DNA from 2 places in the Streptomyces sp. NPDC056169 genome. Region 1 is predicted to be linked to the other one. Evidence: predicted binding sites of a transcription regulator. Region 1 holds the regulator's gene; the other holds the start of a gene.
The links. Region 1 encodes HrcA, which represses chaperone genes, less so after heat shock. Its sites were predicted from a motif close to TTNGCACTCNGNNNNNCNGAGTGCNAA; they were not measured.

Region 1 (6,328 bases):
CCGAGGGAGGTCTCGTACCAGGTCGCCTCGCCCGCGAGCTGGTGCCGGTAGACCTCGACGGCGGCCGGGTCGGCGTGCGGGCCGCCCTGCGGCACGAAGAGGTTGACGCCGAAGGGGCGCGCGGTGAGCCCGCGTACCTGCTTGATCTCCTGGTACAGGCCTCCGGCCGTCTTGTACCCGCCGGCCAGGAAACCGAGCGCACCGGCCTCGCAGACGGCCCCGACGAGCTCGGGACAGGAAGCGCCACCCGCCATGGGGGCCTGCACGATCGGATACCGAAAGAGATCGTTCAGTGCGGTGGTGGACATACGGGCATCGTTTCATGACGGCCGCGGCGGGCCGAATCGGTACGTCAGGTCACGGAAGGCGGCCCTCCGGAGACGGAGGGGGCAGAACGGGAAGGGGCGGAACGGCCCATCGCCGCCCCGCCCCTTCCCTCACGATGCCGTCCGGTCAGGTCCGCCCGTTGAAGGCGTCCTTCAGGCGCGAGAACAAGCCCTGCTGACCCGGCTGGAACTGCCCGGTGGGCCGCTCCTCGCCGCGCAGCTTGGCCAGCTCGCGCAGGAGCCGCTCCTGCTCCGCGTCGAGCTTGCCCGGGGTCTGCACCTCGACGTGCACGATCAGGTCGCCCCGGCCGTTGCCCCGCAGGTGCGTGACGCCGCGGCCGTGCAGCGGGACCGACTGGCCGGACTGCGTGCCCGGACGGATGTCGATCTCCTCGATGCCGTCGAGGGTCTGCAGCGGCACCTTCGTGCCGAGCGCGCCCGCCGTCATCGGGATGGTCACCGTGCAGTGCAGGTCGTCGCCGCGCCGCTGGAACGTGTCGTGCGGGATCTCGTGGATCTCGACGTACAGGTCACCGGCCGGGCCGCCGCCGGGGCCGACCTCGCCCTCGCCGGCGAGCTGGATCCGGGTGCCGTTGTCGACACCGGCCGGGATCTTGACGGTGAGGGTGCGACGGGACCGGACCCGGCCGTCGCCCGCGCACTCGGGGCACGGGGTCGGGACGACGGTGCCGAAGCCCTGGCACTGCGGGCAGGGCCGGGAGGTCATGACCTGGCCCAGGAAGGACCGGGTGACCTGGGAGACCTCGCCGCGACCGCGGCACATGTCACAGGTCTGGGCGGAGGTGCCGGGCGCGGCACCCTCACCCGAACAGGTGGTGCAGACGACGGCCGTGTCGACCTGGATGTCCTTGGTGGTGCCGAAGGCCGCCTCGTTGAGGTCGATCTCCAGACGGATCATGGCGTCCTGGCCGCGGCGGGTCCGCGAGCGCGGGCCGCGCTGCGAGGCCGTGCCGAAGAACGCGTCCATGATGTCGGAGAAGTTGCCGAAGCCACCCGCGCCGAAGCCGCCCGCGCCGCCCCCGCCGGAGGCCGAGAGCGGGTCGCCGCCGAGGTCGTAGACCTGCTTCTTCTGCGGGTCCGAGAGGACCTCGTAGGCGGCGTTGATCTCCTTGAAGCGTTCCTGCGTCTTCGGATCGGGATTCACATCCGGGTGCAGCTCGCGCGCGAGCCTCCGGAAGGCCTTCTTGATCTCGTCCTGGGAAGCGTCGCGGCGCACGCCGAGTACGGCGTAGTAGTCCGTGGCCACTTACGACTCCGCCAGGATCTGTCCGACGTAACGTGCCACTGCGCGTACCGCTCCCATCGTTCCGGGGTAGTCCATGCGGGTCGGTCCGACCACGCCGAGTTTGGCGACTGCTTCGCCGCCCGAACCGTAGCCGACCGAGACGACGGACGTGGAGCTCAGCCCCTCGTGGGCGTTCTCGTGCCCGATGCGTACGGTCATGCCCGATTCCTTGGCCTCGCCGAGCAGCTTGAGGAGCACGACCTGCTCCTCCAGAGCTTCCAGGACGGGCCTGATCATCAGGGGGAAGTCGGGTCCGAAGCGGGTGAGATTGGCGGTGCCGCCGATCATCAGCCGCTCCTCGTGCTCCTCCACGAGCGTTTCGAGGAGGGTCGCGAGCACGGTCGAGACCGTGGCGCGGTCCTCGAGCTCCTCGAAGGACTCGGGGAGGTCCTGCACCAGCTGCGGCACGTCGGCGAACCGGCGGCCGACGACCCGGCTGTTGAGCCTGGCCCGCAGGTCGGCGAGGGAGGTCTCGCCGAAGGGCGCGGGACAGTCGATGACGCGCTGCTCGACGCGGCCGGTGTCCGTGATGAGCACGAGCATCAGGCGGGCCGGGGCCAGCGCCAGCAGCTCCACGTGCCGGACGGTCGAGCGGGTCAGCGAGGGGTACTGGACGACGGCGACCTGCCGGGTCAGCTGGGCGAGCAGCCGGACCGTCCGCCCGACGACGTCGTCGAGGTCGACGGCCCCGTCCAGGAAGTTGTGGATGGCGCGCCGCTCGGGCGTCGACAGCGGCTTGACGCCGGCCAGCCGGTCGACGAAGAGCCGGTAGCCCTTGTCGGTCGGGATGCGCCCGGCGCTGGTGTGAGGCTGGGCGATGTAGCCCTCCTCCTCCAGCACGGCCATGTCGTTGCGGACCGTGGCGGGCGAGACGCCGAGCTTGTGGCGCTCGGTGAGCGCCTTCGAGCCGACCGGCTCCTCCGTCCCGACGTAGTCCTGGACGATGGCGCGCAGCACCTCGAGTCTGCGTTCGCTGAGCATCGTGCGCACCTCCAGCTGTCCTCGTCGTTCCGGATGCTCCGGTTGCTCCGGTTTTGGCACTCACCCTGCCCGAGTGCCAGCAATCCCCCGGCCAGTGTACGGCGGCGGGCAACGCTCCTGGCAAGGAGGCGGGGGCGCACCGGTTAGCGTCGCCCCATGGACATCGATTGGGAAGCGTACGGCTGGGAGCGGCTGGGGGACGGAGTGGGCCGACGCCGGCTGCCCGGCTGGGACGCCACGGTGGGCCTGGTCGTGGGCGCGAAGGGGCTGCTGCTGTACGACACGGGCTCGACGCTCGCGGAGGGCGCCGAGCTGCGCGGCCAGATCGCGGCGTTGACGGACGGCCGAAGAGTGACGCACATCGCACTGAGCCACCCGCACTTCGACCACGTCTTCGGCACGGCGGCGTTCGCGGGCGCGGAGGTCTTCGGCGCGGTGGGGGTGGACGAGCTGCTGAGCCGGGAGCGGGACCGGGAGGACCTGCGCAAGGACGCGATGGCGCAGGGGGTCGACGAGCGGGCGGCGACGGAGGCCGCCGACGTCCTGGTGAGCCCGCGGCACGTGGTCTCCGGGGAGTGGACGCTCGACCTGGGCGGCCGGCAGGTGCTCCTGGCGAACGTCGGCCCGGGCCACACGGGCCACGATCTGGCGCTCTTCGTCCCCGGGGAGCGCGAGGTCGTCTTCTGCGGGGATCTGGTGGAGGAGTCGGGCGAGCCGCAGGCGGGCCCGGACGCGATCCCGTCCCGCTGGCCGGACGCGCTGGACCGGCTGCTGTCGCTGGGCGGCGAGGACGCGGTGTACGTACCGGGCCACGGGGCGACGGTCGACGCCACGTTCGTCCGGACACAGCGCGAGGAACTGGCACGCCGCTTCGCCGTGTCATAACCTCGCCCAAATGCGCAGCTACGACCCGGACCTGACACCTGCTTGGAAGCGGTCGGCCCCCGTCCCGGAGGTCCCGGCGGACCACGACCTCGTCGTCGAGGAAGTCTCCACGGGCTTCTGCGGGGCGGTGATCCGCTGCGAGGCGGGCACGGTGACCCTGGAGGACCGCTTCGGCAAGCACCGGGTCTTCCCGATGGAGCCGCGCGGCTTCCTCCTGGAGGGCCGGGTGGTCACCCTGGTCCGCCCGTCCGCCGCCGCCCCGGTACGCCCCACCCGTACGGCGTCCGGCTCGGTCGCGGTGCCGGGCGCGCGGGCCCGGGTCGCCCGGGCGGGCCGCATCTACGTCGAGGGCCGGCACGACGCCGAACTCGTCGAACGGGTCTGGGGCGACGACCTCCGCATCGAGGGCGTGGTCGTGGAGTACCTGGAGGGCGTCGACGACCTGCCGTCGATCGTGGCCGAGTTCGGCCCGGCCCCGGACGCCCGCCTGGGCGTCCTGGTGGACCACCTGGTCCCGGGCTCGAAGGAGTCGAGGATCGCCGCGCAGGTGACGTCCCCGGACGTCCTGGTGGTCGGCCACCCGTACATCGACATCTGGGAGGCCGTGAAGCCGTCCTCGGTGGGCATCAGGGCCTGGCCGAGAGTCCCGCACGGCCAGGACTGGAAGACGGGCGTCTGCCACGCCCTGGGCTGGCCCTCGGACAACACCGGCGCGGTATGGCAGGCGATCCTCAAGCGCGTGAACTCCTACAAGGACCTGGAGCCGGAACTGCTGGGCCGCGTGGAGGAACTGATCGACTTCGTGACGGCGCCCTAGTCCACCAGGTCCCGCACGACCGCGTCCGCGAGCAGCCGACCCCGCAGCGTCAGAACGGCCCGCCCGGCCTCGTACGACGCGGGGTCGAGTCGCCCGTCCTCCAGCGCCCGCGCGGCCGCCGCAAGCCCCGCCGGCTTGAGGATCGACAGCTCGACGCCGTCCCGGAGCCGCAGCTCCAGCAGGATCCGCTCCACGCGCCGGTCCTCCTCCGCGAGGATCTCCCGCCCCGCGCCCGGCGACTTCCCGGCGGCCAGGGCCGCCGCGTACGTCCCGGGGTGCTTCACGTTCCACCAGCGGACGCCCCCGACGTGCGAGTGCGCCCCGGGCCCCGCGCCCCACCAGTCGGCGCCGCGCCAGTACAGCTCGTTGTGGAGGCAGCGCCCGGCCTCCGAGGTGGCCCAGTTGGACACCTCGTACCAGGAGAAGCCCGCCTTCTCGAAGGCCTCCTCGGCGATCAGGTACCGGTCGGCGTGCACGTCGTCGTCGGTCATCGGCACCTCCCCGCGCCGGATGCGACGCGCGAGCTGCGTGCCTTCCTCGACGATCAGCGCGTACGCGCTGACGTGGTCGGGCCCCGCGCCGATCGCCGCGTCGAGCGACGCCCGCCAGTCGTCGTCGGTCTCCCCGGGCGTGCCGTAGATGAGGTCCAGGTTGACGTGGTCGAAGCCGGCGGCCCGCGCCTCGGCGACGCACGCCTCGGGGCGCCCGGGGGTGTGCGTACGGTCGAGGATCTTCAGGACGTGCTGCTTCGCGCTCTGCATGCCGAAGGAGATCCGGTTGAAGCCGCCCTCCCGCAGCTCGGCGAGGTACGCCGGGTTCACGGACTCCGGATTGGCCTCCGTCGTCACCTCGGCGTCGTCCGCGAGCCCGAACTCGTCACGGATCGCCCCCAGCATCCGTACGAGGTCCCCGGCGGCGAGCAGCGTCGGCGTGCCGCCGCCGACGAAGACGGTCCGCACCGGCCGGGGGTCGTCGCCGAGGACCTTCCGGGCGAGCCGGATCTCCTCGACGACCTGCTCGGCGTAGTTGTCCCGGGAGGCGAGCACCCCGCCCGTACCGCGCAGCTCGCTCGCCGTGTACGTGTTGAAGTCGCAGTAGCCGCACCGCGTCGCGCAGTACGGCACGTGCAGATAGAACCCGAGCGGCCGCTCCCCCGCCCCTTCGAGGGCGTGCGGGGGCAGCGCCCCGTCGTCGGGAACGGACTCACCATCGGGCAGTACGGAAGGCATGAGCCCATTGTCCCGTACTGCCCGAGGAAACCGACCGACCTGTGGACAACCAAGGTCCGCGCAGGTCAGGACCGCGGCCGGGAGAGGATTCAGGACTCGCGCGAGCCCGCGTACATCTCCTCGATGAGCCCCTTGTACTCCCGCTCCACGACCGGCCGCTTCAGCTTCAGCGACGGCGTCAGCTCGCCGTGCTCGATGTCGAGGTCGCGCGGCAGCAGGCGGAACTTCTTGATCGTCTGCCAGCGCTGGAGGCCTTCGTTGAGGCGGTCGACGTAGCCCTGGATGAGCTTCTGGGTCTGCGGGGCGGCGACGACCTCGGCGTACGTCCTGCCCGCGAGCTCGTGGTCGGCGGCCCAACCGAGGATGGAGGGCTCGTCGAGGGAGATCAGGGCGGTGCAGAAGTTCCGGTCGGCGCCGTGGACCAGGATGTTCGAGACGAACGGGCAGACGGCCTTGAACTGACCCTCGACCTCGGCCGGCGCGATGTACTTGCCGCCGGACGTCTTGATCAGGTCCTTCTTGCGGTCGGTGATCCGGAGGTAGCCGTCGGCCGAGAGCTCGCCGATGTCGCCGGTGTGGAACCAGCCGTCGGACTCCAGGACCTCGACCGTCTTCTCCGGCAGGCCGTGGTAGCCCTCCATGACGCCGGGGCCGCGCAGCAGGATCTCGCCGTCGTCGGCGATCCGGACCTCGGTGCCGGGGAGCGGCTTGCCGACGGTGCCGGTGCGGTAGGCCTCGCCCGGGTTGACGAAGGAGGCGGCGGAGGTCTCCGTGAGGCCGTAGC
Region 2 (6,328 bases), on a different contig from region 1:
CGCGGACCTCGATGAGCGTGCCGAGGCCGAGCGCCTCGGCGTTGGCGCGGGCCACCTCGGCGGTGAGCGGGTCGCGGTCGACGGCGAGGACGGAGATCCCGGCGCGGGCGAGGGCGATCGCGTCGCCGCCGATCCCGGAGCAGAGGTCCGCGACGCTGCCGACGCCGAGCGCCTTGAGCCGGGCTGCCCGGTACGTGCCGACCGAGGCGCGGGTCGACTGCTCGACGCCGTTGGGCGTGAAGTACATCCGGTACGCGTCCTCGGCGCCGAACTTCGCCACCGCGCGCTGGCGCAGCCGGGCCTGGCCGACCGCTGACGTGACGAGCTCGGCGGGGTGGTCGCGGCGCAGCCGGGAGACGACCGCCAGCTCCTGGGCGGGGTCGTAGTCGCGCAGGGCGGCGAGGAGCGCCTGTCCCTCGGGGGTGAGCAGGGCGGTGAAGTGGGCGAGGTCGGTCACCCGTCCCATTGTGGGCCCTGCGGCGCTGTGGGCCGGCCGGGGGACGTGGGCGCCGTACCGCGGTGTCGTGGTCCGGTGGGGGTGTGTGCACTGACAGGATGCGGCGCCATACCGCTTGTACGACAAGAGGAAGAATTTATGGTGATCAGCGCGCACCCTGTCCGGCGGACCCTCGGGGCCGCTCTCGTCGTCGCAGCCCTCGCCACCACCGCCACGGCCTGCTCCGGCGCGGACCCCGCCGAACCGCAGCGCGGCGCGCCCGCCCCCGCCGCCGGGCAGCAGGGAGGGGTCCAGGCCCAGGCCCCGGACTCGGCCGGCGCGCTCAACGCGTACGTCGAGAGGGTCCGCAAGCAGAAGGCGGCCCGCGCGCTCGCCGCCAAGAAGTGGGGCCTCGCCCGGCCCCCGCTCGACGCGCCGGCCCCGCCGAAGGTCAAGCCGAGGATCACCACCCGCAAGGGCTTCGAGACGGACGGCGAGGGCCTGCCGCCCGTCTTCACCACCGTGCCGACGAAGCAGAAGGTCGTCTTCCTGACGATCGACGACGGCGCGGAGAAGGACCCCGCGCTGCTGCGGATGATGAAGGACCTCCGCATCCCCTTCAGCGCCTTCCTCAGCGACTACGTCGTCAAGGACGACTACGCCTACTTCGCGCGGATGCAGAAGTCGCAGGAGTCCGGGGTCTCCCTGCACAACCACACCCTCAACCACCGCTACCTGCCCGGGCTTTCGTACAAGCAGCAGAAGCGCGAGATCTGCGGGATGCAGGACGTCATCGAGAAGCGGTTCGGCAAGCGGCCCCCGCTCTTCCGCCCGCCGTACGGCAACTACAACGAGGACACGCTGCGCGCCGCGAAGTCCTGCGGGGTCAAGGCGGTCCCGCTCTGGGCCTCCGAGGCCTTCCCGGACCACATGGAGTGGCGCGAGTGGGACCGGGACCTGCACCCCGGCGACATCGTGCTCACCCACTTCCGGGGCAAGGAGGACTGGAAGGGCAGCATGCCCGACATGATCCGGCGGGTGATGAACGTGATCACGGCCAAGGGGTACGCGGTCGCGAAGCTCGAGGACTACGTATGAGCGGGCGGTCGGTGAACGGGTCGCACCGGCTGCGCACGGCGCTGGCCGGCGTGGCACTGACCGGCGCCGTGCTCGCCGTCTCCGGCTGCGCCTCGTCGGTCGACCCGATCGAACGGCTGGGCCGGAAGGCGGCGGAGCGGATGGGGACACGGGACGCGACGACTGTTGCGGAGGGCACGGCCCGGACCGCCGGGGAACCCGTACGCCCGGCCCACCCGGCCCACCCGGCACGCGCTGACGATCTCGTCCGGAGCGGCGGCCGAGCCGGCTGACCCCGGAGGCCGGAACGACGCGCGGCGGTGCGGAATTGGCACTCCGCTTGACCGAGTGCTAATCGCGGTCATAGTCTCAGGTCTGGCACTCCCCACTGGAGAGTGCCAACACAGCGACAGGCAGGTCCGGCACCCGCGACGACGGATCCACCTGGTCGCCACCTCAGACAGTTGACCCCGTAATCTCCGAAGGGGGAGGTCGGATCGTGACGACCACCAGCTCCAAGGTTGCCATCAAGCCGCTCGAGGACCGCATTGTGGTCCAGCCGCTCGACGCCGAGCAGACCACCGCCTCTGGCCTGGTCATCCCGGACACCGCGAAGGAGAAGCCCCAGGAGGGTGCTGTCCTCGCCGTGGGCCCGGGCCGCTTCGAGAACGGCGAGCGTCTTCCGCTCGACGTTCAGGTCGGCGACGTCGTGCTCTACAGCAAGTACGGCGGCACCGAGGTGAAGTACAACGGCGAGGAGTTCCTCGTCCTCTCGGCTCGCGACGTGCTCGCGATCATCGAGAAGTAATTCACCGAGTACCTGAAGTATCTGAAGCAGATGCTTTGAGCTGCGCCCCTTGACCCCGCACCAGGGCGTCCGGGGGCGCAGTTCGTTCCACCCGATTCCGAGAGGGCTGAACCGCTCCCATGGCGAAGATCCTGAAGTTCGACGAGGACGCCCGTCGCGCCCTTGAGCGCGGCGTCAACAAGCTTGCCGACACGGTGAAGGTGACGATCGGCCCCAAGGGCCGCAACGTCGTCATCGACAAGAAGTTCGGCGCCCCCACCATCACCAACGACGGTGTCACGATCGCCCGCGAGGTCGAGATCGAGGACCCGTTCGAGAACCTCGGCGCCCAGCTGGTGAAGGAGGTGGCGACCAAGACCAACGACATCGCGGGTGACGGCACCACCACCGCCACCGTGCTCGCCCAGGCCCTGGTCCGCGAGGGTCTGCGCAACGTCGCCGCCGGCGCCTCCCCGGCCGCCCTGAAGAAGGGCATCGACGCCGCCGTCAAGGCCGTCTCCGAGGAGCTCCTCGCCACCGCGCGCCCGATCGAGGACAAGTCCGACATCGCCGCCGTCGCCGCGCTCTCCGCGCAGGACCAGCAGGTCGGCGAGCTCATCGCCGAGGCGATGGACAAGGTCGGCAAGGACGGTGTCATCACCGTCGAGGAGTCCAACACCTTCGGCCTGGAGCTCGACTTCACCGAGGGCATGGCCTTCGACAAGGGCTACCTGTCCCCGTACATGGTCACCGACCAGGAGCGTATGGAGGCCGTCCTCGACGACCCGTACATCCTGATCAACCAGGGCAAGATCTCCTCGATCCAGGACCTGCTGCCGATCCTGGAGAAGGTCATCCAGGCCGGCGCCAGCAAGCCGCTGCTGATCATCGCCGAGGACGTCGAGGGCGAGGCCCTGTCGACCCTGGTCGTCAACAAGATCCGTGGCACCTTCAACGCCGTGGCCGTCAAGGCCCCGGGCTTCGGCGACCGCCGCAAGGCGATGCTCGGCGACATGGCCACCCTCACCGGTGCCACCGTCATCGCCGAGGAGGTCGGCCTCAAGCTCGACCAGGCCGGCCTGGACGTGCTGGGCACCGCCCGCCGCGTGACGATCACCAAGGACGACACCACCATCGTCGAGGGCGGCGGCAACGCCGACGAGCTCGCGGGTCGCGTCAACCAGATCAAGGCCGAGATCGACGCCACGGACTCCGACTGGGACCGCGAGAAGCTCCAGGAGCGCCTCGCGAAGCTGGCCGGCGGCGTGTGCGTGATCAAGGTCGGCGCCGCCACCGAGGTGGAGCTGAAGGAGAAGAAGCACCGTCTGGAGGACGCCATCTCCGCGACCCGCGCCGCGGTCGAGGAGGGCATCGTCTCCGGTGGTGGCTCCGCTCTGGTCCACGCCGTCAAGGTCCTCGAGGGCAACCTCGGCAAGACCGGCGACGAGGCCACGGGTGTCGCGGTCGTCCGCCGCGCCGCCGTCGAGCCGCTGCGCTGGATCGCCGAGAACGCCGGCCTCGAGGGCTACGTCATCACCTCGAAGGTGGCGGAGCTCGACAAGGGCCAGGGCTTCAACGCCGCGACCGGCGAGTACGGCGACCTGGTCAAGGCCGGCGTCATCGACCCGGTGAAGGTGACGCGCTCCGCCCTGGAGAACGCCGCCTCGATCGCCTCCCTCCTCCTCACCACCGAGACCCTCGTGGTGGAGAAGAAGGAAGAGGAGCCGGCGGACGCGGGCCACGGCCACGGCCACTCCCACTGAGGCTCGTAGCTGACCACTGAGGCCCGGTGCTCCCGTCGCGGGAGCATCGGGCCTCGTGCTTGACCCGTGTCAGCCCTCGACGGCGCCGAGCTGCCCCATGAGCCCGAGCAGGTCGTACTGCCACCATCCCTCGACGATCTTCCCGTCGTCCCGGAAGCGGTGGATGACCGTGCCGCCCATGGTCACGTCCATGCCGGTCGGCTGGAGCCCCATGAAGTCCCCGGTGTGGCTGCCCTTCCACGTCCAGCGCGTGCAGACGCGGTCGCCCTCGGCGATCTGGTCGTCGACGGCGAAGGCGAAGTCGAAGCCGCCCCGCCACATCTCCACCTCGCGCCGGACGGCGTCCATGCCGATGACGTCCTGCTCGTTGGTCGGGTCGTGGTCGTGATAGCCCTCGGCCATCACCTCGTCGAGCAGCGCCAGCTCCTGCTCCTCGGCGAGCATCGCCATGAGCCGTCGGGCGTTCGCCTTGTACAGCGCCTCGTCCCGCACCACGTCCAGATCGGTGAAGGTCGGCATCTCGTCACAGAGCGCGACCATCTCCCGGAAGATCCGGTCGGTCTCGGGGAGCTGCGAATTCCGCATGGCCACGTCGTAGGACGGGAACTCGATGATCTCCACGATGTGGGAGGCGTCGGAACGATCCTTGCCGACGATGCTGTGGGTGGCGGTCCGCTTGCCCTCGGTGCGCTCCACCCACTGGTCCATGAGCCGGTTCAGGTCGTCCGCCCGGCTCGTCTTGCAGTCGATTATCTGTACGAAGGTCATGACGCCTCCCGGCCCCGGTAGGACCCTTCCAGTCTAGGTTGGGTGCATGGAGCGGGCAGGGGGAGAGCGGTCGATCACGGTCGAGAACGGGACGGGCGTCGTCGTGATCGGCGACGGCAACCGCATCGGGTCACCGGAACCGGCGGCGGTCCGCTCCGGATACCGCGAACAGGTCCGCCGGATCGCCCCCGCGGAACTCGTCGACCGCGAAGCCGAGTTGGCGGAGCTGGCGGCCTTCTGCCGTGCCGACTCCGGCCCCGCGTACGTGTGGTGGCGCGCGGAGGCCTGGGCCGGCAAGACCGCGCTGCTCTCCTGGTTCGCCCTCGACCCGCCACCGGGCGTACGGATCGTCCCCTTCTTCATCACCGCGCGACTCGGCGCCCAGAACGACGTCGTCGCGTACGTGGACGTCGTCCTGGAGCAGCTCGCGGAACTGGCCGGCGAAGGCCTCCCGGCGCTCCTGACGGCCGCCACCCGCGAGGCCCACCTGCTGCGTCTGTACGCCGCGGCCGCCGCGTCCTGCGCCGGCCGCGGCGAACGGCTGGTCCTCCTGGTCGACGGTCTGGACGAGGACCGGGGCGTGACCACGGGCCCGGACGCCCACTCGATCGCGAGCCTGCTGCCGTACGACCTCCGGGTGATCGTCTCCGGCCGCCTGAACCCGCCCCTCCCGGCCGACCTGCCGGAGAACCACCCGCTCCGGGACCCGGAGGCCGTACGGATCCTCTCCCCGTCCCCGAAGGCCCGCGCGATCCGGGCGGAGGCGGAACGCGAACTGAAGCGCCTGCTGGAGGCGGGCGGACTTCCGTACGACCTCCTGGCCCTCCTCACCGCCGCCGGCGGCGGCCTGACGGCGGACGACCTCGCGGAACTGACGGGCGCCATCCCGTACCGGGTGAAGGACGTGCTGCGGACCGGCCCGGGGCGGACGTTCGCGCTGCGCGGCGAGGCGTACCTGCTCGCGCACGAGGAACTCGCCGCGAGGGCACGGGAGATGCTGGGGGAGCGGGAGCTCGACCGCCGGCGCGGGGCCGTGACCGCCTGGGCGGAGGAATGGCGGGCGGGCTGCACGGCCTCGGGCGGCGCTGCGCCGAGGCCCTGGGCGTCCTCGCCGTCGCCGATCCGGAGCCCGCCCGGGCCCGGGAGTCCACGGCGGTCGCCCTGCACCTGGGGCTCTGGTACGAGGTGCTGCCGGCCGTCCTGCACTGCGAGCCCGGCGCGGTGCCCCTGGTTCTGGAAGAGGCCGACCGCCTACGCCGAGCGCTGGAGGTCTGACGCCCGTACCTCCTCCGCGAACGGCTCCCCCCTCCCGTACCGCGCCACCTCCTCGATCGCCTGGTCCGCCATGCGGTGGAGTTCGTTGCCGAGGGAGCCGGCGACGTGGGGGGTGAGCAGGACGTTCGGGAGGGTGTAGAGCGGGGAGTCCGGGGGCGGGAGTTCCGGGTCCGTCACGTCGAGGATCGCGTGGAGGCGGCCGGCGAGGAGGTGGGGGAGGAG

Region 2: a site for HrcA is predicted at 1,842-1,868, ahead of groES (co-chaperone GroES). Genes of this name have one in related genera too.

Annotation. Positions count from the first base shown of each region.
Region 1 covers NZ_JBHJUO010000013.1:152,079-158,406, reverse strand. The annotation lists gene ACFC0G_RS22750 (nitronate monooxygenase) at 1-308, opposite strand, end outside; gene dnaJ (molecular chaperone DnaJ) at 454-1,593, opposite strand; gene hrcA (heat-inducible transcriptional repressor HrcA) at 1,594-2,613, opposite strand; gene ACFC0G_RS22735 (MBL fold metallo-hydrolase) at 2,770-3,498, shown strand; gene ACFC0G_RS22730 (DUF3097 domain-containing protein) at 3,509-4,315, shown strand; gene hemW (radical SAM family heme chaperone HemW) at 4,312-5,544, opposite strand; gene ACFC0G_RS22720 (AMP-dependent synthetase/ligase) at 5,634-6,328, opposite strand, start outside.
Region 2 covers NZ_JBHJUO010000032.1:43,343-49,670, reverse strand. The annotation lists gene ACFC0G_RS37225 (methyltransferase domain-containing protein) at 1-466, opposite strand, end outside; gene ACFC0G_RS37220 (polysaccharide deacetylase family protein) at 596-1,534, shown strand; gene ACFC0G_RS37215 (hypothetical protein) at 1,531-1,806, shown strand; gene groES (co-chaperone GroES) at 2,013-2,321, shown strand; gene groL (chaperonin GroEL) at 2,441-4,063, shown strand; gene ACFC0G_RS37200 (ester cyclase) at 4,133-4,831, opposite strand; gene ACFC0G_RS37195 (hydroxyacid dehydrogenase) at 6,083-6,328, opposite strand, start outside.